Regions from separate parts of the Staphylococcus saprophyticus subsp. saprophyticus ATCC 15305 genome, predicted to be linked through region 2. Evidence: a T-box and tRNA genes for the amino acid it is inferred to sense, from the RefSeq annotation. Region 2 holds a T-box; the other holds one or more tRNA genes.
What was found. The T-box of region 2 lies ahead of serS (serine--tRNA ligase). A T-box ahead of a tRNA ligase gene usually reads a tRNA of that ligase, here a tRNA-Ser.

Region 1 (12,820 bases), 160 kb from region 2:
GTTCACCTGCTGTCCATTGAACAGGCGTTCTAGAATTATCACGTGATTTTTGTCCAAGAATAGTTAAAATTTCTTGCTCCTCATATCCTGCTGCTTTCATTTTGTCATAAGCATTTAAAGATTCAACATCACGATACTGTTTAATGTCATTAAAGCCTGGATCCGTCATACCAATTTCTTCGCCTTGGTAAATATATGGCGTCCCTTGCAACATATGCAGTACAGTCGCTAGCATCTTAGCACTTTGTTTACGTAGTGGTTCAGATGTGTCATCACCAAAACGCGTAACGACACGAGGCTGATCGTGATTACACCAAAATATCGCGTTCCAACCGCCACCTTCATAAATACCAAGTTGCCACTCCATTAGAATGTCTTTCAACTTATGAAAATCTAATTTAGCATTCGACCATTTTTCTCCGTCTACATAATCTACTTTAAGATGATGAAAATTAAACACACTACTTAATTCTTGTCGTTCAGGCGAAGTATATTTCACACAATGATCTATGGTTGTCGAAGACATTTCGCCAACAGTCATTAATTGTTTATCACCAAATGTTTGCTGATTCATTTCGTGTAAATAGTCATGAACACGTGGACCATCTGTATAGAATTCTTTGCCGATTTTTTCGGAGTTTTTAAATTCACCTTTTGAAATGAGGTTAATGACATCGAATCGAAAACCATCTATTCCAAAATCAATCCAGTGATTAATGATGTCGTATAGCACACGTCTGACTTCAGGATTATCCCAGTTCAAATCTGCTTGTGTCACATCAAATAAATGTAAATAATATTCATCCGTTTTTTCATCATATTTCCAGGCATTTCCACCAAATTTGGATTCCCAATTCGTAGGTGGTTCTTCATTTGCCGATCTTCTAAAGAAATAATAATCTCTATAAGGACTATTTTTATCAGCATATGCTTGTTTAAACCATTCATGCTCTGTTGACGTATGGTTGATCACGATGTCCATCATAACCTTGATATCTCTTTTATGCGCTTCAGCCACTAGCATTTCTAAATCTTCAATTGTCCCAAACTTCTCATTCACTTTATAATAGTTGCTAATATCATAACCATTATCATTCATAGGCGATTCATATACCGGTGTTAGCCAAATATAGTCCACACCGAGATATTGTATATAATCTAATTTTTCAATAATTCCTTGTAAGTCACCTTCACCACTACCTGTCGTATCATTAAATGACTTCGGATAAATTTGATAAACGACTGATTTTCTCCAATCATTTTGTTGCATATTATTGCCACCTCTACTTTTAATATTTTAAAAAAGAAACCCGCTAAGTAATTTTAGCGAGTTTAATTGTACTTCTCTGTCATTGACGCCTATTCTTCAACCATTTCTTTCGCTTCTTCTTTACTAAATCTTGATAGGAATACTGTTAATATGGCAGGAACTACAAATGCTATAGCTGTCACTACTAAATATACTCCCCAGTATTCACTTTTTATTGAAATAAATGCTGGAAGACCACCAACACCAACACTACCTAGCACACGCGTCGCACCTAATACTGCACCTAAGATACAAGAAGTTGAAATCGCGGCGATAAATGGATATTTCAGTGGTAAATTCACCCCAAATAGTGCAGGTTCTGTGACACCTAAGAAACCTGAAACGCCTGAAGTCATTGCTAAACCTTGTTCTTTGACCATTTTACGTCTTCTATAAACGAACCAAGCACCAAATGCTGCAGAACCTTGGCAGATATTAGAAATTGCAAGAATTGGCCACAGATATGTGCCACCAAGCTGACTACCCATTAATTGGAAATCAACTGCTAAGAACATATGGTGTAAACCAGTAATAACTAATGGTGCATAGAACAAACCATAGATGGCACCACCTAACCAACCAGCATGTTCAAACACAAATGTTACGCCATTTGTGATGCCAGTACCTAGCCATAACGCAACAGGACCAATAACAATAAATGCTAAGAACCCTGTAATCAATAGTGCTACAGGTCCAACGACCAACATTTTAATTGAATCATGCACAAATTTATTTAAGAATTTTTCAATCTGCGCTAATACATATGCAGCAAGCAAGATCGGTAATACCTGTCCTTGATAGTTTAATTGCTTAATTTCTAAACCAAGTATATCCCAGGTTGGAATATGACCTTTCGCTATATCGTATTGTGATACAAGCTGTGGATTCATTAAAATCAAGCCTAAAACCAAACCGAGAATTTGACTCCCACCAAACACACGCATACTACTCCAACCGATTAACGCGGGTAAGAATATGAACGCTGTACTTGCAATGACATTAATAATATTCGAAATATCACCTAGCTGCGGAAATTGTTCTACCAGTGGCTTTGGACCAAATAACCCTTCCATCGTCAGTAAGTTATTAATCCCCATCAGTAAACCAGCAGTTACGATTGCAGGTAAAATCGGTATAAAGATATCTCCCAATAACTTAATCAACCTTTGAATCGGATTTCCTTTCTTCGCTGCTGCCGCTTTTGCATCATCCTTAGATGCTTCACTGACACCTGTTTCTTGGATGAATTGCTTGTAAACTTCATCTACTGTGCCAGGTCCAATAACGATTTGGTATTGGTTGTCTGCTTTAAATTGTCCTTTCACTAAATCATTATTGCTCAATCTATCTTTATCTACTTTATCATCATCTTTCAAGACCAGTCTTAGACGTGTCACACAATGTGTTGCTGTGTCCAAGTTGTCTTTGCCCCCAATAGCTTCGACGATATCTTGTACATCTTTCTTTTTAACAGCCATGATGATTCACTCCCTTATAATTAAACTTTAGATATTACTAGAAGTATAACTTGTCTATACAAGTTTTGTAAAGGTTTTCATAAAAGGGTGGTTTGCTCGTCGACTACAGGGCTACAATCTAAATATTTAAAACCACCTATAACAATGAGTTGGCGTTATTAGGGGGCTCAAATTATAGATGGTTACATCATAATCATGTACTTCTTTGATAAATTTACGGAAATGACCTTACATCTTTTTTCTATATAAAAGTACTTAGCCTAACTTAAATTTCGAATATGTAGAAAAGCGCATTAAAAAAGCAAGCATCCAAATTTTTCATTGAATACTTGCTTTATCTATATCATTAGTCTTGGTATTTTAAATATAATGGCGGAGGAAGAGGGATTCGAACCCCCGCGGGCCGTTAAGCCCCTGTTGGTTTTCAAGACCAATCCCTTCAGCCGGACTTGGGTATTCCTCCAAACACAATATTTATAATATTATAGTCCATGACAAAAGTCAATTAAAATCATTACCTTATACTAATGTTTTTTCTTTTAAATATTCATCCACTGCATTTGCGACAGCTCTTCCTTCTTGAATAGCCCATACCACAAGACTTTGACCTCTTCTAGCGTCTCCAGCAGCAAAAATGTTCGGTTGATTGGTTCTAAAATCTTTGTTGTCAGCTACAATTTTGTTTCTTTCTGTTTGAATATTAAAAGCATGCGGTACTGTTGTTTCTGTACCTATGAAACCAATCGATAACAATACTAGATCTGCAGGCCAATGGCGTTCTGTTCCATCTACGACCACCATGCCTTCGTCTGTTTCTTCCAGAATTTGAGTATAAACACCTTTCACATTACCAATACGGTCAACATCATAACGCATCGTTTGCACACCATAAGCACGCGGCTCAAATCCAAAGCGCTGTTCATATTCTTTATGCGCGTAATCCATTTTGAATACTGGCATTGCTAATGGCCAATAGGTATTTTCATCAAATTCAATCGCTTCAGGTTGTTTCGTATACTTATTAAATTGGACGATAGACTTACAGTTTTCACGAAGTGCTGTTGCAACACAATCGGCTCCCGTGTCTCCCGCTCCAATAACGACCACATTTTTACCTTCTGCAGAAATCGTTGGTTCCTTGATTTCACCATTCAAATACTGACCTTGCTCCGTCAAATAATCCATCGCAAAATGTATGCCGAATCCCATACGCCCTTCTAATGGTAAATCTCTCGCATTTTGAGATCCTGTACATAAGATGATTGCGTCATGTTTCTCTTCTAATGCTTCTCTACTCACGTCGACACCAATCTCTGTATCTGTTTCAAATCGGATGCCCGAAGCTTCCATAATAGATATTCTACGACGCACGACATCTTTATCTAATTTCATATTAGGTATGCCATACATCAGTAGACCGCCCGCTTCATGCGCACGTTCATATACCGTTACATGATAACCTAATTTATTAAGTTCTTCTGCTGCCGTTAATCCTGCTGGGCCACTACCAACGATGGCTACAGACTCATCTTTACGTTGTTCTGGCACAATTGGTTTAACCCAACCGTTTTCATATGCTTCATCAATAATCGTTCTTTCAATACCTTTAATAGCTACTGATTCACGATTTATTTTCATAACACATGATTGTTCACATGGCGCTGGGCATACTCTACCTGTAAATTCTGGAAAATTATTCGTTTCACTTAATCGCTCATATGCCGTCTTAAAATCTTGTCTATAAACTAAATCATTCCATTCAGGTATATAGTTACCGATAGGACAACCAATCGTTTCTCTGCCAAATGGTTCACCTGTCTGACAAAATGGCGTACCACAATCCATACAACGTGCACCTTGTTGTGCAGCTTCGTCTTTTGTAAACCTTTGCTGGAATGCGTCATGATTTTTCAAACGATCAACTAAAGATAATTCGTGTAATTGTTGTTTGTCATAATTCATAAATCCTTTAAATTCACCCATGACAATCCCTCCTTTACGATTTAATATACGGCTGTTTTTTGTTGTTCTGACATTAAGTGCGTACGCTTATCATTAAAGGCATTTAATAAAGCTTCATCCAAAGCATCCGTCTGTTGTTTTTGCAAATCTATCTTTTGCATCATTAATTTATAATCTTTTGGTATCACTTTTACTACCTTATCTGCAATATGATCAAAATCTGCTAATATCTCTTTCGCTTTAGTACTGTCGGTATATTTAACGTGTGCTTCTAACATATCTTTGACGACGTTGCGTTCTTCATCTACTGTTATCGCATCAAAGTCTAAACTCTCAAGTTGATTCTGCGCTTTAAATTGCGCTACATCAGATGGAAAAACATAACTAACGCCACCACTCATACCTTGACCAAAGTTTTTACCTACGTCTCCTAATATAATGATTCTGCCTCCAGTCATGTATTCAAGACCGTGATCTCCGATACCTTCCACGACGGCTTGGACACCACTATTACGAATACAGAAACGCTCGCCAGCTTTACCATTAATAAAAGCTTTACCGTGAGATGCGCCATAAAAACAAACATTACCTACGATAATTTCATTTTCACGTTGTTGATTAGGTGCTTTAACAATTACTTTTCCGCCCGATAAGCCTTTTCCAACATAGTCATTAGCATCACCTGTATGATGAATTGTCAGTCCGCTTGGTGTATACGCAGCTAAACTTTGACCTGCATGACCCGTCGTTTGTGCATATATCGTGTCTTCACTCAATCCTTCTGCTCCATGCGCTCTTGTAATCATACTGCCAGTAATAACACCCACATCACGCTGTTCATTGTTTAAGCGATATTGACCTTCGAATGATTGGCCAGATCTTATCGCTGTTTGTGCATCAGGATACAATTCAGTTAAGTCAAATCCTATATCTAAATGATGATTTTGTTCAATCTTCTTATATCTATCTCCATCATGTTGATACAATAATGCTTCAACATTCATAGATGCAGCTTTAGGTTGACGCGTTGCAAGATTGGTTTTACGCGTTAACAAATCCGTTCTACCTACTAATTCATCCACTGTTCTCAATCCTAGTTCCGCAAGAATCTCTCTCAATTCTTCAGCAACAAAATGCATAAAATTCACAACGTGATCCGCTCTACCATTAAATAGTGCGCGTAGGTCTTTATTTTGTGTTGCAATACCAACCGGACATGTATCTTTATGACAAACACGCATCATGATGCATCCTAAAACAACCAATGGTGCAGTCGCAAAGCCAAATTCTTCAGCGCCTAACGCACAAGCGTAGGCTACGTCTTTGCCAGTGAGTAACTTACCATCTGTTTCTACCTTCACACGTGATCTCAAGTTATTCATCATCAATGTTTGATGCGTTTCAGCTAATCCAATCTCCCATGGCACGCCTGCATGTTGAATACTCGTCTTCGGTGATGCCCCTGTACCACCATCGTAACCACTAATAACAATTTTATCGGCATAGGCTTTTGCTACGCCCGCTGCAATGGTACCAACACCTGTTTTAGATACGAGCTTAACTGTTATATTGGCATCTTTATTGGCATTTTTTAAATCGTGTATTAACTGTGCTAAGTCTTCTATCGAATAAATATCATGATGCGGCGGTGGTGATATCAAGCCAATACCTGGTGTTGAGCCCCTTACTTCAGCTATCCATGGATATACTTTGGTTCCTGGTAATTGTCCGCCTTCCCCTGGTTTAGCGCCTTGCGCAACTTTAATTTGTATTTCTTTTGCGTGTTGCAAGTAGTCACTTGTCACACCAAAACGACCGGATGCCACTTGTTTAATCGCACTTGAACGATTACGTCCTTCTTCATCAACTATAAAGCGCTCTGGATTTTCTCCGCCTTCACCGCTATTACTTTTACCACCCATTTGATTCATTGCTTCTGCTAATGTTTGGTGGGCTTCTTCAGAAATAGAACCATAGCTCATTGCACCTGTATTAAAACGTTGAACAATTGCACTTGCAGGTTCTACTTCACTGATATCGACTGGTGTTTGCGATGATTTAAATGTCATCAAGTGACGAATATGATCCGTACGCTTATGATTAACTTCGTTTGAAAATGCTTTGAATTTTTCATAATCATTCAATCGACACGCATGTTGCAATAAATGAATAGATGTAGGGTTAAAAGCATGGCGTTGACCTTGCTTACGCCATTGGAATGTACTCCCCGATTCAATGTACTCACTTTTTGGTGTCTGTCTAGATTTATTCTCTTTATCAATCATCTCAAGTGATATGCCAGATAATTTTGTTTGCGTTCCAGTGAAATATCTTTCAACAACCTCATCTGATAATCCAACTGCTTCAAAGATTTGTGCCCCTTGATAACTTTGAACTGTTGAAATACCCATTTTAGCCATTACTTTAATTACACCTTCAGACAATGTATCTGTATAAGTTTGAACATTTTCAGAAATATCCCCTTCTAAACGTTCATTTTGCACTAATTCTTCAATTGTTCGTTGCGCTAAATATGGCACAACCGCATTAGCACCATAACCTAGCAAACAAGCAATGTGATGAACCTCTCTTGCTTCGCCCGACAAAGCAACAATACTTGTTCGCATACGCAATCCTTCTTTGATCAACAATTGGTGAACATGGCTCACAGCTAATAATATCGGCATCGCGTAACCTTTTTCTGAAACTAAAACACTATCATCGAGAACTAAAATTTCTTCTCCACGTTTTACTGCTTGAATAGCTTTATTACCAAGTACATCTAGCGCGTCTTCTAAATCATCATGATATACCGTTGATAAACGCGCGACATTAAATCGGCTTTCTTCAATGACATTTAACTGCGCTTCCGTCATGACAGGGCGTTTTAATTGAATACGATTTAACGCATCTTCACTCGGTTGTAACAAATTCCCCTCGCTACCTAAATAAGACAACTCACTCGTTACAATCCTTTCACGATAAGCATCAATAGGAGGATTAGTAACTTGTGCAAATAATTGTTTGAAATAATTAAAGAGTGATTCATCATGTTCATTTAATGCTGCTATCGGCACATCATAACCCATCGCACCAATAGGATCTTTCTTACTTTCAACCAATTCTGTAAGATATTTATCTATTTCTTCTTTGGTATAGACAAATTGTTTTTGCATACGTGTTAATGTTGCTTCATTCCAAGAAGATGGTTGATAAGACACATGCTCTAAATTCAAATCAACTTTAAATTGACTCAACCAACTCTCATATGGATGTTCATCTGCAATACGTGCTTTTAATTCATTATTTTCAACCACTTTATGTGCATTAAAATCAACTAATAGTAATTTTCCTGGGTTTAATTGGCCTTTAAATGCAACATTGTCTTCTGGTACATCTACTACACCTACTTCTGATGAAAAGACAATATAATTATCTTTAGTAATGGTATAGCGACCTGGTCTCAAACCATTTCTATCTGTTAGCGCACCAATCTTATCGCCGTTACAGAATGAAATCATCGTCGGTCCATCCCATGGTTCCATCAAATAACTATAGAATTCATAAAACGCACGTACATTAGCGTTGTTTGCTTTATTGTATAACCAAGGTTCTGGAATCATCAGCATTGCCGCTCGCTCTGGTTCCATAGCTAAAGATAAAAATTCTAATGCATTATCAACAATTGCAGAATCACTACCATCTTCATCTACAATATCTTTGACTTTATCCTTATCTTCACCAAAAATGGTAGCTATAAGCTCATTCTGTCTTGCACGCATCCAGTTTACATTACCTTTAATTGTATTAATTTCACCGTTATGCATTAACAATCGATTAGGATGTGCACGTTTCCAACTCGGGAAAGTATTTGTACTAAAACGAGAATGAACCAGACCTAGTTTTGACACGAAATCTTCATGATTCAAATCTTCATATAATGCGTTAATTTGATCTGAACGCAACCAACCTTTATATACAATTGTTCTATGCGATAAACTCGTGAAATACAAATCCAATTGTTGTTGATTTGCGTAATTTTCAATTTGTTTTCTCGCTAAAAATAATGTGCGCTCTATATGTGAAGTATCATTTAACGCAACAAATACTTGCTGAATATACGGCATTGTTTCTGCTACATGTGCTGCAATCGCGTTAATATCTACAGGCACTTCTCTATAGCCAAGCACAGTTAGACCTTCCGCTTCAAAATGCGCGTTAAACTGCGCTTCATGTTGAGAACCTTTAATTTTTTCGTTTGTAAAAAACATACCTACTGCATATTGACCTTCTTCAGGTATATCAAAATCAAGGTGTCGTGAAAAATATGCATATGGTACTTCAGTCATAATGCCTGCACCATCACCTGTGACACCATCAGCACCTATACCACCACGATGATCTAATCTACGTAACATTTCTAATGATTTTTCCACGATATCATGACTTCTTTTATTATCCATATTGGCGTAAAATCCTATACCACAAGCGTCATGTTCCTCGCGACTATCATATAACCCCAATTTCTCTTTATACTCGACCATGATCTTCACCTCTTTTACGAAAATTCTGAAAATTAAATAAGTAAGTAAACTATATAGCAGTTGATCAATCTGTTCAATATATATAATAGATGATATCATTCTAATTATTAGAACAATTGTTGAAAAGAGGGTTATACATGGAAATTAAACAATTGAAATATTTTATAGAAGTTGCAAAAAGAGAACATTTATCAGAAGCAGCATTAGAATTAAATATTGCACAATCAGCAATCAGTCGCCAAATTGCTCATCTTGAAAATGAACTTCAAGTTACCCTATTCAAAAGAGAAGGTCGAAATATTTATTTAACAGATGAAGGAAAACAGTTTTTCTCCGAAGCAACCAAAATTATCGACCAACTTGATGAAACAATCCGTTTGTTCCACAATCAATCAGAGTCAAATCACTTCATTATAAGAATCGGCTATGTTGAATGTTATATTTCTCAAGTACTCACTTTATTGATACAAGCATTTGAAAATAACAGTGATTCTATTATTGAACCTATTCTAATGAAAGAAAGCGAAATATTGAACGCTCTCATTACAAACCAAATCGATATCGCCTTTATGGATTTAACACAAAAAATCAAACAAAATACATCATTAAAAATAAATCCGTTATTTGAAGAAAATTTTCATATCTACGTCCCTAAAGATGATCCAATTACTATGGCAACGAATCCACCTTTAATACAATTTTCAAACAAATCGATTTATGAACTCTATGCTTTGCCACCGCACATCAAACAAACATTAGCTAATGTCGTAGAAACGCCTATTCGCACTGTAACTAGTACACAGTTAGCTCAATACTTATTAAATAAAGGTCGAGGCTATATCATCGCACCATCTTATCAACTCTTAGATAAAAATCCCCAAAAATGGATAGATATCTCATTAGAACACACAGAGTTAAAACGGACCATATGTAGCATCATTCGTCGTGATAATAGAAAAAATGATATTCAACTCATGTTATCTACGATTGACCAGTTATTAAGTCGTAGCGCCACATATCATTAAATACTTTTCATAAATCTTTGAATTCAGTTCTCGATGCGCGTATAATCGCATTGTCTATAAAGAGAGGACTGAATTTATTTGAAGTCTGTTAAAACATTATTAACACGCCCCTTCAATTGGGTTGTACTTACCTTTTGCATTATTTTTGTTGGATTATTCATATTCACTTTTTTTAATGCTAAATTCTATGACACACCGATTGGGCAAATTACACAAATAAACAATACTCAATCAACACAAGTGTCAGATGAACATCACAACAAAGATACTAAGCATAAAGAAACATTACATATTCATATTTTAAATGGTAAATTCGAAGGTAAAACAACTACAATCACACATGAATATACCGAGTCACAAGCAGACAGTGAAGCATTTTCAAAAAATGATAAAGTCTTATTGCACGTTGACAAAAATCTCACCACCGCCTATATAACGGAAAAGAAACGCGATAGTTTAGTCGTTGCGATAACTGGTATATTTTTATTAACCGTGTTACTAGTAGGTAAAAAAATAGGTTTACAATCGATTCTATCTCTTGCGCTCAATACATGTATTGTATTATTAGCGATTTATATTCATAATCAATCGCCAAATATCAGTCTGTTCGGCCTAATGAGCATCGCCATCTTCATTTCTACGACATTAACGCTAGTCCTCGTCACAGGCTGGCAATGGCGGACACTCATCACCATTATCAGCACTTTACTTGGCACATTCTTATGCGTAGGTATTACGCAATGCATCATTCAAATAACTGATGGCTCTGGTTTAAAATTCGAAACTATGAGTTTTCTAACCTTGCCACCAAAGGAAGTATTCTTAGCTTCTGTCATGATTGGTTCACTAGGCGCTGTCATGGATGTTGCTATTACAATTGCCAGTGGTATGGCTGAAATTCTACGTCGTACACCTGATATCAGTATGAGACGTTGGGCACTTGCAGGATGTAACATCGGACAAGACATTATGGGAACAATGACAAATATATTACTATTTTCATATTTATCCGGAAGTTTGCCTATGCTCCTAATTTACTTAAAAAATGCAAACACCATTACGTATACAATTTCTATGAATTGGTCATTGGAAATTTCCCGGGCAATCACGGGTGGTATTGGCATTGTCTTAACAATTCCCATCACCATTCTATTGATGCAAGTTTGGTTTAAATTGCGAGGTGTTAAATCATGAGTGCGATAACATTATTAGGTCTCATATTATTTATATTAATGTTGATCTTTGGTGGGAAAAAGGGATTGATTTCTTATCTGACACTGTTTTTAAATTTTGTCATTTTATTTATTTCAATTATACTCATCATATTCGGTGTGCCTATTTATCTAGTTACACTTATATTCTGCATTGTTATTGCAGCCTGTAATTTGTTTGTACTAAATAGCTATAATACAAAAACAAAAGCTGCATTTTACGCTACAATCGTTACGACAGTCATATTAATCGCAGCTATATATTTATCCGTTTCAATCGGACATTTACAAGGGTTTACAACCGAACAACAGGACGAAACTTATATCTTTTCTATGAATATCGGTATAGATATGGTGAAATTTATGGTATTTACCATCGTACTTGCCGTGATCGCCGCTGTTATTGATTTAGCTATTACAATCAGTTCTCCAATGTATGAATTAAGCGAAACAAATCCTAATTTAACACAAAAAGAATTATTTCATTCAGGTATGCGGGTCGGTCGTGAAATATTAGCAACATCAGCCAATACGATATATCTCGCTTATTTCGGTGGTCAATTGACATTGTTTTTCTGGTTTTTCAAGCTTAACTATTCCTTTGGGCACATTATAAATTCTAAAATTTTCGCACAAGAATTCATTTCTATTATTCTTGGCGGTATCGCAGTTGCTATAAGCATCCCAATTACTGCATGGTTAACAGCATTATTAATCAAAAATCAAAAAGCACCAGACACCCATCGTTAATTTTAAGGACAGCGTATCCACAGTTCTTCTTTGTATTGTTTCAAAGCATCATCCTACCTCATATTATGTTGCGCTGTGGATGTAATCATAGATGTCATAAATTGTATGTTCAGTGCTGCCATCTCATAACTAACTAAAAACCAGTCTGAAACATCAACGATTGTTTCAGACTGGTTTTTTATATTTATTTACGTCTATTTAATTTATTTAATTCGCCACTAAAATAAGCGCGCTCCCCATGTACAACATAATCCAAGCCTTGTGCCTCTTCTTCTGTATCTGTCCCTAGTTCACTAAATTGGGCAATCACTTTCGCAATAATAAAAGTCATGATCCCACTAAATACAATGGTAATAGCTACAGCTATCAACTGATTGATTACGGGCATCATACCTCCGCCTAATAAAAGCCCATTTACCACATCGCCATTAATATGATGTGACTGAAATACACCAGTTAAAAGTGCACCGACCACCCCCCCTACACCGTGTATGCCAAATGCATCTAAGGCATCATTATAATGTAATTTCCCTTTAATGTA
Region 2 (12,820 bases):
CGCCCTCTTGTTGAACCAAGACACCATCAATAATCAACGCTGTAAACAATGTAATTGGGATAAAAGAGAGCCATTTGACTACACGTTCAGATAAATGAACTTTAGAAATCATCACAAACGGTATAATTCGAGTCAACCATGTCACAATTCCGCATAAAATAATAATCGTTAACATATGTATCGTTGTCGTCATCGTTCCATCACCACCCCAAGTGCTGCCGTTATTGTAGAAGCTAAAATAATCGCTAAATATGATGGCATAAATAAACTTAATCCCAACATCATCACAATGACACAAATAATCAGAACTAAGTAAATCTTAACTTTTGAGCGCCTGATTGATTCAAATTGGGAGACGGCAAGAAAAATAAACATAGCCGTTATTGCAAAGTCTAAGCCTAATACGTCTGGGTCATGGATGTATTTACCAAATAAAGCACCAATAATACATGCAATCGTCCAAAAAACATAAGCCGTTATATTCAAACCGTGTAGCCATCGATCATTAATTTTTTCGCCTTTTAGATGTGGTGTCACTGCAACCCCAAATGTTTCATCTGTTACCAATGTTGCCAACCCAATTCTATTTAGTAAACTATAATCTTTATAGCTTGGTGCAAGTGTCATACTTAATAAGAACATCCTAGAATTGACGATGAACGCAGTTAATACAATTGCGGATATAGGTGTACCTGCAATAACAAGCGCGCAAATTATAAATTGTGCTGCGCCTGCGTATACAAGCAAACACAGTAAAATAATTTCCAACAAGCTAAATCCTGAAGCAACTGCAACAATTCCAAATGATAAACCCACACCTGCGTATCCTAACAAGGTAGGAATACACGCTTTGACACCTTGTTTAAATGTTACATGCGCTTCATTTTCCATACACACCCACCCTCTCATGGCACTTCAAAAATAATATATCAATTCTAATACAACTGATTCTAAATGCGCAATATCTTTAGACATCCGTTTGTGTGAGGTTAGACTAACGATTGTCTTAAAAAGCTTAAAACACGTTGTTTATATTTCTCTGAATTTTTAGAAATAATTAAGACATACCTCTAAAATATATCTGAATTCCGCCTAATCATATTTGCTATTTTATACTTTTTACACCTCCCCTACCCTTTCGATAGTGCACAAAAAAACGCATAGGACCTATTGTCGCTACGCGTTTTTAGCATTACTTTCAGTTTTTTATTTAGTCGGACGGATGACTGTTTTACCACCCATAAATGGAACTAACACTTCTGGAATTGTAACTGAGCCATCTTCATTTTGGTAGTTCTCAACGATAGCTGCAAAGGTACGACCTACAGCTAACCCGCTACCATTTAAAGTATGCGCTAATTCTGGTTTCGCATTTTTATCGCGTTTGAAGCGAATGTTTGAACGACGTGCTTGGAAATCTGTAATATTTGAACAAGAGCTGATTTCTTTATAATCGTTATAGCTTGGTAACCAAACTTCTAAATCATATGTTTTACTTGAACCAAAACCAATATCTCCTGTACACAAGATAACACGGCGATATGGTAAACCAAGTTCTTCTAAAATCGCTTCTGCATGATGAGTCATGTCTTCAAGTGCTTGCCAAGAATCTTCAGGTTTTTCAATACGTACCATTTCAACTTTATCAAATTGGTGTAAGCGAATAAGTCCTCGTGTATCACGACCAGCAGATCCAGCCTCACTACGATAACAAGCTGATTGAGCTGTAAATTTAGCTGGTAATACGTCAGGTGCAATGATTTCATTGCGGTAATAATTCGTTAATGGCACTTCTGCAGTTGGAATGGTATAAAGACCTTCTTTTTCTACTTTAAATAAGTCTTCTTCAAATTTTGGAAGTTGACCTGTACCATACATAGAATCGGCATTAACTAATTGTGGTACCATCATTTCCGTATAGCCATGTTGTGTCGTATGTTTCGTAATCATGTAGTTCATTAACGCTCTCTCTAATTGTGCACCGTCACCTGTCAAGAATACGAATCTCGCACCAGAGACTTTAGCTGCTCTTTCAAAATCAACCATCTCTAACTCTTCTACTAAATCCCAGTGTGCTTTATCTTCAAATTCAAAAGTTCTAGGTGTACCCCAACGTTTAACTTCTATATTATCTTCATCCGTAGCACCTTCTGGTACATCGTCGTGAATGATATTTGGAATACGAGACAATTTATCATTAAGGTCAACATCTACTTGATTTAAAGTATCATCTAGTACTTTAATTTCATCACCTAGATTACGCATAGCTGCGATTGCATCGTCTGCATCTTCTTTATTACGTTTTTTCTGAGCAATTTCTCCACTCACTTTATTACGCTCTGCCTTCATTTCTTCGGCTTGACTGATAAGTTGACGACGTTGCTCATCTAGTTCTAATACTTCATCTACTACTTTTGAATCCATACCACGTTTTGCAACTTTTTCTTTAAGGAATTCTGGATCATTACGGAATAATTTAATATCTAACATGCTGGTCATCCTTTCAAATTTCAAAATTTATTGGATAATAACACAAAAAGACCACGTCCCTGTACAAGGGACGTGGTCTACGCGTTGCCACCCTATTTAACAGTCCAAAATTAGACTGCACTCTCACTAAATAACGGCTATAACCGATTGTTCTCATATAGTAGGTAGATTCATATTAAATATGATTACTTGTTCACACTAACCACAAGCTCTCTGAAATCAAGATTCAATATTACTTATCCTACGAACAATAGCATAATTAAGTTAATTTAAATATAGCAAATAACATCAGCTATTTCAAGGGTGACAACGTTTATGTCAATTAGAGTCCCTACATATAAGCAAGATCTTGTAAATATTGCGATACCGCTTCAATATCTTTATGGAACTGTCTATCTTCTGTAATTGATGGTACGATGTGACGTAATTCTTGATACTTTTCATATGTTTTCGGTGATAATTTATCAATATCTTTATATTCAACGGCTTGTAATGCAATAATCGTTTCAATTGCTAAGACACGTCTCGCATTTTCAATGATGTGATAGCCATGACGAGAGGCAATCGTTCCCATCGAAACGTGATCCTCTTGATTAGCTGACGATGGTATTGAGTCAACACTTGCTGGATGTGCGAGTGTTTTATTTTCTGATACTAAGCTCGCAGCAGCATACTGCATAATCATCGCGCCACTCTGTAATCCTGGTTGTGGACTTAAAAAGGCAGGCAATCCATTATTTAATTGAGGATTTACGAGTCGCTCTAAACGACGCTCTGATACATTAGCCAATTCACTTACACCTAACTTTAAGAAATCTAATGCAAAGGCAATCGGTTGCCCATGGAAATTACCTCCAGAAATAACAAGCGTTTCATCACCTTCATCAAATATTAATGGATTATCATTAGCAGCGTTCATTTCAAATTCTAATTTTTCTTTCACATAATTAAATACTTGAAAACTTGCGCCATGTATTTGTGGAATACAGCGTAATGTGTATGCATCTTGTACACGTATGTCGCCTTGTGTAGTGGTTAACTCTGAGCCATCTAACCAGTCTAACATTCTAGCTGCAACATCTATTTGTTCTTGAAAATTACGTGCTTTATGCACTTTTTCATTATAAGCATCTGTAATACCATTTAATGCTTGATGTGTTAGAGCAGCAATCCATTCTGCTTGGTAACCTAAGGCTTCCGCTTCAATATAATTAATCACACCTTGTGCAGTCATCGCTTGCGTGCCATTAATGAGTGCAAGTCCCTCTTTAGCTTGTAATTGTATTGGGTTACGATTTAATTGATTTAAGACATACCGGCTGTCTACTTCTTCACCTTTAAAAAATACATTGCCTTCACCAATTAAAGCTAATGCTAAATGAGATAATGGTGCTAGGTCCCCTGATGCGCCTAAAGATCCTTGCTGTGGAATCACTGGTACAATTCTGTTATTGATATAATAAACAAGTTGCTCTACTAACGCGACTGTCGTACCAGAATGACCTTTCAACAAAGTATTTAATCGTAAGACCATCATTACTAAAGCAACTTCTTCTGAAAATGGTTTCCCAACACCACAAGCATGTGATCGAATTAAATTTACTTGTAATTGATTGTATTCATCTTTATCAATTCGCACATCACTAAATAATCCAAATCCAGTTGTAATACCATAGATTGTTTCTTTGTTTTCTATAATATGTTCCACCGTTTGTCTACTTTTCTTTACGCGTTCCAGTGCTTCTTGTGTTACTTCAACGGTATCTTCCTTATTTAAGAACGTTTTAATATCATTGATTGTTAGCATTTCACCATTAAGTTGTAATGTCATTTCCCCATCTCCTTGCTTATCTATTTTGTTCAATTAATTCGAGTATACGCTTACATTTTCACACGAACAATAGGATTGACCATATCCGTAATATGGTATTAAATTACTGATTTAATGGGATAAAGTCGTATCAAAATTATGTTTTCTAAAATTAATATTTTCTTTACGACTTTGCCTATTGACTAATCTCGAAACCAGGTATAATATTTCTTATTGTATTTATAAATGAGCACAAAAAAATAAGATATAAGTAACTTAAAAGAAAATGGTTTTAACATTCTATGATATAGAGAATATAAGATAGCCAACTTTAACATTTATCATTTTAAGCAGATGCTTATCTTTTTCAAGTCAACGTATTAAATTAACGCTAAATGTTTAAAAGGAGGTTTCAAAATGGAAACTTTATCACAAGTAAGCATTCCAAAACGTAAAGATGAAACACATAAAGGTGATTATGGGAGAATTCTTTTAATTGGGGGCAATGCGAACTTAGGTGGTGCAATCATGCTTGCAGCTCGAGCGTGTGTTTATAGTGGTAGCGGATTAATCACTGTAGCTACACATCCAACAAATCATGCCGCTTTACATTCACGTTGTCCAGAGGCCATGGTGATTGATATTAACGATACTAAAATGTTAACAAAAATGATTGAGAACACGGATTGTATCTTAATCGGACCAGGACTCGGTTGTGATTTTAAAGGCAATAATGCCATTACTTTCCTATTACAAAATATTCAACCACATCAAAAATTAATTGTAGATGGGGATGCTATTACAATTTTTAGTAAATTGAAACCAGACATTCCTACGTGCAAGGTTATCTTTACGCCTCACCAAAAAGAGTGGGAACGTTTAAGTGGTATTCCTATAGAGGAACAAACGTATGAACGTAATCGTGAAGCCGCAGATCGCATTGGTGCAACCATTGTCTTAAAAATGCACGGAACTGAAATCTATTTCAGAGGTAAAGACTACAAACTGCCAATAGGGACACCAGCAATGGCTACAGGTGGTATGGGTGATACTTTATCTGGTATGATTACAAGCTTTGTCGGCCAATTCAACGACACAGAAGAAGCCGTTACAAGTGCTACGTATACGCATAGTTATATTGGAGAACAGTTAGCAGAAAAAATGTATGTCGTGCCACCATCCAGACTAATCAGTGAAATACCTCATGCTATGAAAGCTTTAGAAAATTAAGCCAAAAAAGACCTACCTCATTGAGGTAGGTCTTTTTTATAATGACTATTATCGCATAAAATTACTCTTCTTCGTTATCTTCGTTGTCCGCATTATCAATATCTTCATTCACACGGTCCATAAAGTCTTGTCGTACTTCTTGACGATCATCATCATCTGATACATCACTATCTTCAACTTCTGTATGAATGGCGTTGCCTGGTGCATCGTCCTCTATCACAGCTTCACCTTGTTGTGAATCTTGTGCCATTTGTTCAGTTGCATCAGTATTTTCTGAATCGGAGGCAATTGCTTCAGTTTCTGTTTCAGCTTCATCTTCCTCATTTACTTTAGCTACTGTAGATACGAATTGATTTTCACCTAATTTAATCAATCTCACACCTTGTGCTGCACGGCCGTTTTGTGAAATATCCTCTACATCAATACGGATAATCACGCCAGAGTTTGTAACAACCATCAAGTCTTCTTCACCAGTCACTGATGTGATACAAACTACATTACCATTACGTTCTGTGATAGTCGCTGTTTTAATACCTTTACCACCACGGTTTGATAATCTGTAATCTTCAACTGGTGTACGTTTACCGTAACCATTTTCAGTCACGACGAGTATTTCATCATCGCTTTCGGCTTTTGTAACATCTAAACCGACTACTTTATCGTCTTCTCTAAGTGTAATACCTTTCACACCCGCCGCGGTACGGCCAAGTGGACGCAATGCAGTTTCAGGGAAGCGAATTAATGAAGCGTGCGATGTACCTATTAGAATATCAGTTTCACCATCAGTTAGACGTACTGCAATCAATTCGTCATCCTGTTTGAAACTAATCGCAATTTTACCGTTTTTATTAATATGTGAGAAGTTACTTAGGGCAGAACGTTTCACTCTACCTTTTTGAGTAGCAAAGACTAAATAATCTTCTTCACTTTCTAAATCTTTAACAGCAATCATCGTACTAATCGATTCGTCATTGTCTAACTCAATTGCGTTAACTACTGGAATACCTTTAGACTGACGAGAAAGCTCTGGCACTTCATAGCCTTTAAGTTTATAGACACGACCTTTATTCGTAAAGAATAGCACGTTGTCATGTGTACTTAACGTCACAAGTTGACTTACAAAGTCTTCTTCTAGCGTATTCATACCTTGAACACCACGACCACCACGGTGTTGTGCTCTATAAGTTGAAACTGGTAATCGTTTGATGTAGTTATTATGACTTAACGTAATCACAATTTGTTCTTCTGGAATTAAATCCTCATCTTCAATGTCATCTAAACCACCAAGTTGGATTTCAGTCTTACGTTCATCACCATAACGCTCACGGACATCAATCAATTCATCACGAACAATTTGTAATAATTTTTCTTCATCTGCAAGGATAGATTTCAATTCTTCAATATAAGCAATTAGTTCATTATATTCAGCTTCAATCTTATCTCTTTCTAAACCAGTTAAACGTCTTAAACGCATATCTAAAATCGCTTGTGCTTGACGTTCAGATAATTTAAATTGTTCTTGTAAACTTGCCATGGCAATCTTATCGTTATCTGATTCACGAATAACTCTGATAATTTCATCAATATGATCAAGCGCAATTCTCAAACCTTCTAATATATGTGCACGATCTAAAGCTTTTTTTAAATTATATTCGGTACGTCTTCTTACAACGACTTTTTGATGCTCTAAGTATTCAACTAAGGCATCTTTAAGTGAAATAAGTTTTGGTCTGCCATTAACTAAGGCAATCATGTTTACACCAAATGATGTTTGTAATGGTGTTTGTTTGTATAAGTTATTTAAGACAACACTCGCGTTGGCATCTTTACGGATATCGATTACTACACGGACACCTGTACGTAAACTTGTTTCATCGCGTAAGTCTGTGATACCGTCTATTTTCTTATCACGCGCTAATTCAGCAATCTTTTCTATCATACGTGCTTTGTTAACTTGGTACGGTACTTCTGTAACAACAATACGTTGACGACCGCCACCACGTTCTTCTATTTCTGCACGAGAGCGCAATTGTATTGATCCTCGACCTGTTTCAAATGCACGACGAATCCCACTCTTTCCAAGGATAATACCTGCAGTCGGGAAGTCTGGCCCTTGTATATCTTCCATCAATTCAGCAATGGTAATATCGGGATTATAACTTAAACTTAAAATACCGTTGATGACCTCTGTTAAATTATGTGGCGGAATATTTGTAGCCATCCCAACAGCGATACCAGATGCACCATTAACTAATAAGTTAGGGAATCTAGCAGGTAAGACTGACGGCTCTCTTTCATTACCATCATAGTTATCGATAAAATCAATTGTATCTTTATTTAAATCTCTAAGTAATTCAAGTGTAATCTTAGACATACGTGCTTCTGTATAACGCATCGCAGCCGCACCGTCGCCATCCATAGAACCAAAGTTACCTTGTCCATCAACTAAAGGATATCGATAGCTGAAGTCTTGTGCCATTCTAACCATTGCTTCATAAATTGATGAGTCACCATGTGGGTGATATTTACCCATTACGTCCCCAACAATACGCGCAGATTTCTTGTATGACTTGTCTGGTGTCATACCTTGTTCATGTAAACCATACAATATGCGTCGATGTACTGGTTTCAAACCATCTCTCACATCAGGTAAAGCACGTGAGACAATAACACTCATCGCATAGTCTAAGAATGACTCGCGCATCTCACTCGTTATATTTCGTTCATTAATTCTTGATTCAGGTAATTCAGCCATCAAGATATCCTCCTTCAAAAATTCAGTTCATCGTATTAGAAATCTAAGTTGGCATAGACTGCATTATCTTCAATAAACTGTCTACGGTTCTCTACAACGTCGCCCATTAACATTTCGAAGACTTGGTCCGCTTCAATCGCATCATCCAATGATACTTGTAACATGGCTCTATTTTCTGGATTCATAGTAGTTTCCCATAATTGATCCGCATTCATTTCACCAAGACCTTTGTAACGTGAAATCGACCATTTTGGCGTTGGTTCTAACTCAGCTTTAAGTTTTTCTAATTCACGTTCATTAAAGACATAGTACTTTTGTTTACCTTGTGTCAATTTGAATAAAGGTGGTTGTGCAATATACACATATCCTGCTTCTAATAATGGTCTCATAAAGCGATAGAAGAATGTTAATAACAATGTTCTAATATGTGCACCATCGACATCAGCATCTGTCATAAGGACAATCTTATGATAGCGTGCCTTACTTAAATCAAATTCGCCACCAATACCCGTACCAAATGCCGTAATCATCGAACGAATCTCGTTATTATTTAAAATTCTATCTAAACGTGCTTTTTCAACGTTCAAGATTTTACCACGCAATGGCAATATCGCTTGTGTTTCTGAATCACGACCGGATTTTGTAGACCCACCGGCAGAGTCACCCTCGACGATAAAGATTTCACTACGTGATGGGTCTTTACTAGAGCAATCCGCCAATTTACCAGGTAAGCTTGATATTTCTAATGCTGATTTACGGCGCGTAACTTCACGTGCTTTTTTCGCAGCAAGGCGTGCGTGTGAAGCCATGATACCTTTTTCAACTACAATACGGCCTACTTGAGGATGTTCATATAAGAAACGCTCAAATAACTCAGAGAATAGTTTATCAACGATTTGACGTACTTCAGAGTTACCTAATTTTGTTTTTGTTTGTCCTTCAAATTGTGGATCACCGTGCTTAATTGAAACAATTGCTGTCAAACCTTCACGTGTGTCTTCACCTGAAAGTCTTTCTTTATCTTCTTTGATAATTTTACTATTTAATCCGTAACTATTAAGTACACGAGATAGTGCACGTTTGAAACCTTCTTCGTGTGTACCACCTTCATATGTGTGAATATTATTCGCATACGTCAACAAGTTTGTTGCAAAACCTTTGTTGTATTGTAAAGCAATTTCAACTTCAATATCATCTTTGGTTTGATGCACGTAAATAGGTTCTTCATGTAAAGGCTGTTTGTTTTCATTTAGCATTTCAACATAAGATTTAATACCACCTTCATAGTGATATGTGTCTTCACGAACTTCTTCACCACGTTCATCTCTTAAAGTAATTGAAATACCTTTATTTAGGAACGCAAGCTCTCTTGTACGTTGTTGTAATGTTTCATAATGATATGTTGTCGTTTCTGTGAAAATTTCAGAATCCGCTTTAAAACGAATGACTGTACCTGTATTATCATCATCTGTTTCTTCAATGACTTTCAAGTCAAATTGAGGTACACCTTTTTTATAACCTTGATGATAAACTTTGCGGTCTTTATACACGTATACTTCAAGATCTTCTGATAACGCGTTTACTACTGATGAACCTACACCATGTAAACCACCAGAAACTTTATAACCGCCGCCACCGAATTTACCACCAGCATGTAATACAGTTAGAATAACCTCAACTGCAGGACGTCCCATTTTTTCTTGAATGCCAACAGGTATACCACGGCCATTATCCGTTACCTTAATCCAATTATCTTTTTCGATTACAACTTCAATTGTGTCGGCATAACCTGCAAGTGCTTCATCGATACTGTTATCGACAATTTCCCATACAAGATGGTGTAAACCTTTTTCTGAAGTTGAACCAATATACATACCTGGTCTTTTACGTACCGCTTCTAGACCTTCCAATACCTGAATCTGTCCAGCACCATAATCTTCCGTGTTGTTCACATCTGACACTGCTTCCACCTTCACTTTCCATTACTTTATAATTTCGCCCTGATTAATGCGATAAAGTTTAGCGTTTTTCATAATTTCATGTTCTATACCGTCTACGGATGTCGTAGTAACAAAAGTCTGCACTTTATGTTGAATAGTGCTCAATAAATGAGATTGACGTGAATCATCTAACTCACTTAATACATCATCTAGCAATAGAATTGGATACTCACCTACTTCAATATTCATTAACTCAATTTCAGCGAGTTTGATTGATAGTGCAGTAGTTCTTTGTTGACCTTGCGAGCCATAAGTCTGAGCGTCCATTCCATTCACATTAAAACCTAAATCATCTCTGTGAGGTCCGTATAAACACACACCTCGATCTTTTTCTCGTTCCATATTGTCATTAAGTATCGTTAAGACTTCCTCTAAGCGTTCTGTCTCACTTTTATCTTTATTTTCTAGTTTAATACTAGGTAAATAGTTTAAAGACAATGTTTCACGTTCATTTGTAATCCCAGAATGGATAGGTTTCGCTAGTGATTCAAGTTCATTAATAAAATGTTCACGTCTTAGCGTAATTTTGAGTGCGTATTCTGCAAATTGTTGGTTTAAGACTTCAAGCATGGTGCTGTCTGTCTTTTGTCCATATTGCAGTTGCTTCAAATAATTATTCTTTTGTTTTAAAATACGTTGATACTGTGACAAATCATTTAAATATACTGCTGAGATTTGTCCAAGTTCCATATCTATAAATCTACGTCTAATCTGCGGTGATCCTTTGACAATATTTAAATCCTCAGGCGCAAACAAAACGACGTTCAAGTGCCCAATATACTGGGTCAGTCTACTTTGTTCTAAGTGATTGATTTTGACTTGTTTACCTTTTTTAGTGATGTACATCGTTAAAGGCATCTCACCATATCTATAACTAAGGTCACCCTCTATTTTAGCATAGTCGCTATCGAAACGTATGAGTTCTTTGTCATTAGACGTTCTGTGACTTTTAGCTAGTGCTAACGTATAAATAGATTCTAATAAATTAGTCTTCCCTTGGGCATTTTCACCAATCAATATATTGACATCGGGATGACAATTTAAGGAAATGGACTCATAATTACGATAATTTTGTAACTGGAGTGTCTTTAATTTCATTCTTCACCTTGATGTAATATCAAAAATGAACCGACTTCTGGTATGACAATGCTATCTCGATGATTTAATTTCTTACCGCGACGCGTTTCACGCTCATCATTGATCATGACATCAAAATCTTGTAAGAACCATTTTGCTTGTCCGCCAGATTCGATAATACCTTCTGTCTTTAGAAATTGCCCTAAAGTAATGTCTCCATCAACAATTACCTCTTCAACCAAATCAATCACTCCATTTCTTTTAAGCTCACTTATATATTATACCTTTTTTTGCGGAAAATTTCATGCAAAATACAGTGAGTAAGCGATTTCTTTTAACTTATTTTAACTATTTTTAAATAATTAGTTTCAAAGTTATTTTTAACGTTGTTTCATAATGTCATATTATATCAAAAATAAATACATTATATGGGCATTCTTTACAAATAATATTAATTTTCACTAAATACCTTAATCTGCTTAAAAATTTATGTATGATATACGGACTATATTTATTTTGCATTTAGAGCTGTTTTAAGACACTTTTATTACTTTTAAGCATTTTCCCCTAAGAAAATGTTCAAAATGCTTATATTTGCCCTTTAAATGTCTTTAATCATGAAATTAATTAATAACATTAGCAAATTTCTAATTATCTCTTAGTATCTGCTTTTAAACTCAGACTCTTTTTTCAAATAAAAACAGGAACAAACCAGAAATCACTAAGATTTCAAAGGCTTGTTCCTGTTAAGTTGCACTTTTTATTGAGAAAAGTTATTGCGTTAATCTATTTAACAATACGATTAATACGTTCTAATCGGTAAGATAAGTTGTGTAACTGAATCATCGTCTTTTGGTTTTAAAATAAATGGTTTCATTGTACCGAAAAATTCTACTTCCACTTCATCGTTATCAATGGCTTTTAAAGCATCCATCATATATTTTGAGTTGAATGAAATTTTTAGGTTGCCACCATCTACATTACTTGCTTTAACATCTTCTTTTACCGTACCAATTTCTGGTGATGTTGAAGATAATTCTACAAGTTCATTACCTGTACTTAATTTAATGACATTATTGCCGCCTTCACGTGCTAATAAAGATGCACGATCGATGGCATGATAGAATTCACCATTATCAATTCCTAATTTAATTTCGTAATTCTCTGGGAATAAACGAGATGTATCAGGATAATGACCTTCTAATAAACGTGAAATAAAGTTTACGTTACCCACTTTGAATAACACTTGATTTGAAGCAAAGAAAATATCGATGTCTTCTTCACTGTCTGACATAATCTTATTTAACTCAGATAATGCTTTACCAGGAATGATGACATTTTTATTTTCTGAGTCATCTTCTAATGCTACCTTTCTTACAGCCAAGCGGTGTGAGTCAGTAGCTGTGCATATTAATTCATTTTCTTGTATAAGCCAGTTGACACCAGTAAGTACTGGGC

Region 1: it encodes a tRNA-Ser, which carries the amino acid that the T-box ahead of serS (serine--tRNA ligase) is inferred to sense. The anticodon was not compared.

Annotation. Positions count from the first base shown of each region.
Region 1 is NC_007350.1:2,360,615-2,373,434, forward strand. It holds gene treC (alpha,alpha-phosphotrehalase) at 1-1,270, opposite strand, end outside; gene treP (PTS system trehalose-specific EIIBC component) at 1,360-2,787, opposite strand; tRNA gene SSP_RS11505 (tRNA-Ser) at 3,158-3,250, opposite strand; gene SSP_RS11510 (glutamate synthase subunit beta) at 3,307-4,770, opposite strand; gene gltB (glutamate synthase large subunit) at 4,791-9,293, opposite strand; gene gltC (glutamate biosynthesis transcriptional regulator GltC) at 9,431-10,318, shown strand; gene SSP_RS11525 (YibE/F family protein) at 10,397-11,512, shown strand; gene SSP_RS11530 (YibE/F family protein) at 11,509-12,279, shown strand; gene SSP_RS11535 (ammonium transporter) at 12,464-12,820, opposite strand, start outside.
Region 2 is NC_007350.1:2,599-15,418, reverse strand. It holds gene SSP_RS00055 (AzlD domain-containing protein) at 1-193, opposite strand, end outside; gene SSP_RS00050 (AzlC family ABC transporter permease) at 190-891, opposite strand; gene serS (serine--tRNA ligase) at 1,207-2,490, opposite strand; T-box leader at 2,554-2,742, opposite strand; gene hutH (histidine ammonia-lyase) at 2,822-4,321, opposite strand; gene SSP_RS00035 (NAD(P)H-hydrate dehydratase) at 4,718-5,530, shown strand; gene gyrA (DNA gyrase subunit A) at 5,592-8,285, opposite strand; gene gyrB (DNA topoisomerase (ATP-hydrolyzing) subunit B) at 8,321-10,255, opposite strand; gene recF (DNA replication/repair protein RecF) at 10,268-11,383, opposite strand; gene yaaA (S4 domain-containing protein YaaA) at 11,380-11,613, opposite strand; gene dnaN (DNA polymerase III subunit beta) at 12,165-12,820, opposite strand, start outside.